Prochlorococcus marinus XMU1412: one gene and its partner. The protein of the gene in region 2 interacts with the protein of the main gene of each other region in a pairwise test. Links are inferred from orthologs where the notes say so. Each region holds a gene or a part of one and is shown on either strand. Other genes may lie near its edges.

Region 1 (3,069 bases), on a different replicon or contig from region 2:
GATTAGCAATTACAAGAATTGCTTCGGGGAGTTTGTTTTCCTCAGTGATTATGCATTCTTTATGGAATGGATTGACTTTCTTAAATTTGTTCCTATTGAGGACATAAAATATTTAATTTTTACTTGCGAATCAAACAAAAAGATGTTTATTTAATTAATAACACTTCTTTTATTTAAAAAATAAATCATAGATGAAACCTTATGGGAATCAACTTAATTTAAAAAAAAAAGTTTCATATGAAAGTAAAAAAAACTCTGAAAAAATATATATATTTAATGTCAAATTAATACATCAAATTTTCGACACCATTAATATATCTCTTTTGGTATTAATTTTCACCTTGTTGTTCTTGTCTTTTAATAGTCAAAGAAAATGGTCAAATACATATAAAAACTTATCTAAAACAAGAGCTATCAATAATAATCTCATTGATTATATTTCCAAAATTGAGGAATTTTATATTAGTGAACTTGAGTCTATTAATACTTATACAAAAACTAAACCTAAAGATTTAATCTATCTAGATAAACTTCCAGAAAAAAAAGAAAGTTTATTTAAGAAAAATTTAAGTAGTTTCATTGAAGGTTTTCTAGATAGCAAATATCAAAGGGGATATTGATGAAAAAATACAAAAAAATTGTTCGTCTAAAACCACTGGATCAAAGAAGATTTAAATTTCTCTATATTTTTAGCTTACTATTAATATTTTGTTTGTTTGGTAGGTTAGTTCAATTGCAAGTCTTTAATTCCTCTGATTTGCAAAGGAAAGCAAGATTAATACAGTCTTCTAAAACTAACGCCTTAAAAAAAAGGAGAGCGATTGTTGATAGAAATAATAGACTAATTGCTTACGATAAACCGCTCTATAAATTATGGGCCCATCCAAAATATTTTAATTTTCCTGGTGATTCAATTAACAGAGTTCGCAGTATTGAAGAAGTTACTGAAAAATTGTCGCCCATCTTGGATATAAATGGTGAAATACTCTTGAGTAAATTTAATAATAAAATCAGTGGCATAAAGCTTTTGGATAAAATTTCCGAAGAAAAGGCAGAAAAGATTAAAAACCTTCAAATAAGCGGACTTGATTTGTTTAAATATTCGCAGAGATATTATCCACAAGGGGCGATTTACTCTAATCTTGTCGGTTTTGTTAATGATGAGAATATAGCTTCAGCGGGTTTAGAGCTTCATTTAGATAATCAAATTAAAGTTTTTAATAAGAGTAATTTTATAAAAATAGGAGGAGATGGAACTCCTCTTCCGGATAATTCAGCCCCTGGTGATTTTATTTCTGATTACAAAAAATTAGGCCTAACTATAGATTCAAAATTACAGAAAGCGTCATTCAATGCATTATCAAAGCAAGTAAGCAAATGGAATGCAAAGAAGGGATTTGCAATTGTTATGGACGTTAATAATGGTCAGATTCTCTCCTTAGTTTCAGTCCCGTCGTACGATCCAAATAAATTTTGGCAGTATGATTCTGAACTTTTTAGGGGCTGGTACTCTCAAGACTTATTTGAGCCTGGTTCTACTTTTAAACCTATTAATCTTGCCTTAGCTTTAGAAGAAAAAGTAATCCAGAAAGATGGAGTAGTTGAAGATATTGGAAAAATTAATGTTGGAGGATGGACACTTTATAATTGGGACAAAAAAGGTAATGGATATATTGACTATCCAAAAGTTTTGCAGGTTTCAAGTAACGTTGGGATGGTAAAAATAATGCAAAATTTAGACCCCACAATTTATTGGGATTGGCTAAAAAATTTAGGTATAAATAAAAATTTAGAGACTGACTTATTCGAATCAACTGCTGGCCAACTTAAGAGAAAAGATTTGTTTGTAAATCAATCAATTGAGCCTGCAGTAACTTCTTTTGGTAAAGGGTTCTCAATCTCGCCACTTAAATTGCTTCAACTTCATGCGGCTCTGGCAAATGGGGGTTTTGAAGTGACTCCTCATGTAACCTCAACTTTCAAGGAAAGATTTAATAAAAATCCAAAAAAACAACTTTTTTCAAAAGAGGTTTCTCAAACTGTTCTTGAATGGATGGAGAGCGTAGTTGATAAAGGTAGTGGATCTGGAGTAAAAATCGAGGGTTATAGGATTGCTGGGAAAACGGGCACTTCTCAAAAAGCCTTAAATGGTTCGTATACAAGCAAAAAAGTTTGTAGTTTTGTCGCGACCTTACCAGTTAATGATCCAAAATACGCTGTCCTTGTAGTCGTTGATGAGCCATCTAAATCATATGCATATGGTTCAACTGTTGCTGTGCCAGTTGTGAAAGAAATTATCGAGAGTTTGATAGTAATTGAAAAAATACCTCCTAATATCAAAGATCATGGAATGATTGTTAAAAAACCCTAAAATTTTCCATTTTTATAAATATTTAGTTCATTATCTGATGATTTCATCAGGAATAAAAGCTAGTTTATGTATATATATGATTATCTAGATATGAAATCAATTTTAGAACAATTGTCCGCAATGACCGTTGTTGTTGCTGATACTGGAGATTTAGATTCGATAAAAAAGTTTCAACCAAGGGATGCCACCACCAATCCATCGCTAATTCTTGCTGCTGCCAAGAATCCTGATTATGTGAAATTAATTGATAAAGCTTTAGAAAGTTCAGAAAATGCGTTGCCCAAAGGATTCTCTGAAATTGAATTAATCAAAGAAACTGTTGATCAAGTTTCAGTATTTTTTGGAAAAGAAATATTGAAAATTATTTCAGGGCGCGTATCTACAGAAGTTGATGCAAGACTGAGCTTTGACACCGAAGCTACGGTAGAAAAAGCGAGAAAATTGATCAATCTTTATAAGAATTTTGGAATTGAAAAGGAAAGAATTTTGATTAAGATTGCTGCAACTTGGGAGGGAATTAAGGCAGCTGAAATTTTGGAAAAAGAGGGCATTAAATGCAACTTAACTTTACTTTTTAACTTCTGCCAAGCGGTAACTTGTGCCAATGCAAAGATAACCCTTATTTCTCCGTTCGTTGGCCGTATATTGGATTGGTATAAGGCAAAAACTGGTAAAACTAGTTTTGTTGGTGCTGAAGA
Region 2 (2,871 bases):
TATAAATAAAAAAACCTATCATCGCAGGAAAAATATCCAAAGATCCTAGCTTGCTCGCAAAAATAAAGAGGCAAACTGGAACTAATAGTTGCAATTTTGATACACCTGATGACTCTTTACCAAGTTTCCCTATACTTTTGGCAAGCAAACGTAGGTAAAAAATGCCGGCAATTGCACCTATAAAAATACTAAAACCATAAGTAAAACCTAGAAAAATTCCAGTTATTGATGCTAATAAAATAGAAAAAATAAAAGTAATTCCAAAAATTGTTAATTGCAATTTTGTGTATTCATCATTTTGAGAAAGCAAAAGATTTATTTGATTGGCAATGCCAGATTTACTTTCTTTGATGATGGAATTATTCAGGGATTGAGGAAATTGAACATTCTCATTAGAAGGATGCTCAAGTTTTTTTCTATTTGAGTCCACTGATGTGAACATAGTTTAGAAACCCCCCTCTGAATGGTTTGAAGTAAGTATATAAACTCACGGAATCTATCACGGAGAGGTACCTTTTAGCTAGTTTTTTTCTATAAAAAATTAATTCTTAAGATTTATGATTAATCTATGGACCACTTTTTACTTTTTTCTTCAAAAATAAAATTTATTCAAAGTCATCTTTTTAATTGCTTTAACACTTTAAAACGTTAATAAAAGACTTGGCAAAATCTCAATTAAACGTCTCAATAGTACATATACTTCTAAAAAATTGGAGATAAGTCAAGAAAAAATAAAATACAAAAGAATTTCTAAAAGAAAAAAAACCTTTAGTTATAATTACAAAAAAAATTTAGGCAATTTATTAAGAGAGTCTATTTTTCCATTACCTTGGACTATATGGCCTTATGAGGCAAAAATCCTCATTGTCCTCATTGGAATTTGGTCAATATTAGGAATATGCATACTAGGATCATCAAGTTGGTGGGTAGCTAGTAGGGAAATGGGACATTGGGCTTATTTCCTTAAAAAACAAATCTTTTGGACAATTCCAGGAATTGGTCTATTTTATTTCGTACTTAATACAAACATTAGAAATCTTTTAAAGTTTTCAAGAATTATTTTTTATGTTTTATTATTTTTGATTTTCCTTACCAATTTTACTGGAATTACAGTTAACGGATCTTCAAGATGGCTTGTCCTTGGCAATTTACGTCTGCAGCCATCTGAATTAATTAAACCTTTTCTAATTCTAGAAGCTTCTAATCTTTTCGCACATTGGAATATAGTAAATAATGATAAAAAATTAATTTCAATAATATCATTTGGTTTATTAATTTTATTAATACTAAAACAGCCTAATTTAAGTACTGCATCATTAACTGGAATTCTTCTTTGGGTAATGGGTTTATGTGGAGGAGTAAAACTTAGCTCTCTTTGCTCATTTGCTTCAATAGGATTCATTACTGGATGTATCAGCATCCTTAATAACGAATATCAAAAACTTAGAGTGACTTCATTTATAGATCCTTGGAAAGATCAACAAGAAAATGGATTTCAATTGGTTCAGAGTTTGTTAGCTATAGGTTCAGGTGGTCTATTTGGCCAAGGTTTTGGACTTTCTATCCAAAAATTACAGTATCTACCTTTCATGTATACAGATTTTATTTTTGCCATTTTTGCGGAAGAATTTGGTTTATTGGGGTGTACTTTATTCTTAGGATTTTTAGCAATATTCTCTTACATAAGCCTAAGAATTAGTCTTAAGTGCAGGAACAACTATACAAAATTAGTTGCTATAGGATGTGGTGTATTGTTGACAGGTCAATCAATAATGCATATTGCTGTAGCAACAGGTTCAATGCCTACTACAGGCTTACCACTACCTTTCATTAGTTATGGTGGCAATTCATTAATAGCGTCTTTTTTTATTGCAGGGATGTTACTGAGATGTTCATTAGAGTCAACAGGATTGATTGGTATGATTAATACACGAAAGACTCTTAATTAGTTAGAATTTAAGGGATTTAATTCAAGTTATCGAATCATTTAATTTAGTTATTTCAGAATTATCTCAAAAGGGTAATCTGCTCATGCAGAATGGTCTTAATAGTCCTGGTCCATTTACTATATTTTTGGTTTTCAGCGCAGGACTTTTAACAAGTCTTGGGCCATGTTCATTATCATTACTTCCAGTGACTATTGCTTATATAGGAGGAACAGAGAAAAATAAATTCAAACTTATTAGTTTTTCAGGAGGAGTAGTTTTTTCGCTTGTTGCACTGGGGGCTGCGAGTGGATTCTTAGGTAAAATATATGGGCAAATCCCATCATATTACACTTCACTTGTTGCTCTAATAGCAATAATAATGGGTTTAAATTTATTAGGAATCCTAAAGTTTCAGTTTCCCAATGGACCTGATCTAAAAATAATAGAGGACAAGATACCATCCTTAATAGCACCTTTTACAATAGGAACTACTTTTGGATTAGCCTCTTCACCTTGCATCACTCCAGTTTTAGCAACTCTTCTAGCTTGGGTATCTCAAGCTAAAAACCCGATAATCTCAATTATTTTTTTATTTTTCTTTGGAATAGGCCAAGTCACTCCATTAATTGTTGCTGGAGCCACAGCAGAAAACTTAAAAAAATTTTTAGAACTAAGAAAATTTAGTCAAATAATTCCCACCTTAAGTGGAATATTTTTAGTAGCACTAGGATTATTAAATTTATTTTCAAATTGGATTTAAATGATTATTTTTAAGAATCTAATTTTAAAAATATCAAGTTTAAGATTCGCAATATCACTGATAATTTTCATAGCTATTTCCAGTGGCATAGGTACTTTTATACCTCAAGGTAGTAATCATAAATTCTATATTGATAATTTCGATAGCGCTCCCATTTTTGGATTTTTAGATGGAGAAAAAGTC

The links.
Region 1: the proteins of HA152_RS08595 (region 2) and HA152_RS02825 interact in binary tests that used the Escherichia coli proteins (3 or more experiments, as listed by UniProt). The link is inferred for Prochlorococcus marinus XMU1412 from one-to-one orthologs.

Annotation. Positions count from the first base shown.
Region 1 is NZ_JAAORJ010000002.1:11,265-14,333, forward strand. The notes cover bases 6-2,995. They hold HA152_RS02825 (peptidoglycan D,D-transpeptidase FtsI family protein), read left to right. Parts: upstream 6-619; coding sequence 620-2,371; downstream 2,372-2,995. Other genes in these bases: HA152_RS02815 (CPBP family intramembrane glutamic endopeptidase), read left to right, coding at 6-107; HA152_RS02820 (hypothetical protein), read left to right, coding at 192-620; tal (transaldolase), read left to right, coding at 2,462-2,995. Outside these bases: more of HA152_RS02815, read left to right, coding at 1-5; more of tal, read left to right, coding at 2,996-3,069. UniProt on the Escherichia coli protein: Essential cell division protein that catalyzes cross-linking of the peptidoglycan cell wall at the division septum. Required for localization of FtsN.
Region 2 is NZ_JAAORJ010000004.1:376,057-378,927, forward strand. The notes cover bases 38-2,829. They hold HA152_RS08595 (FtsW/RodA/SpoVE family cell cycle protein), read left to right. Parts: upstream 38-710; coding sequence 711-1,949; downstream 1,950-2,829. Other genes in these bases: HA152_RS08590 (hypothetical protein), read right to left, coding at 38-442; HA152_RS08600 (cytochrome c biogenesis protein CcdA), read left to right, coding at 2,032-2,688; HA152_RS08605 (cytochrome c biogenesis protein ResB), read left to right, coding at 2,689-2,829. In the rest of the region: more of HA152_RS08590, read right to left, coding at 1-37; more of HA152_RS08605, read left to right, coding at 2,830-2,871.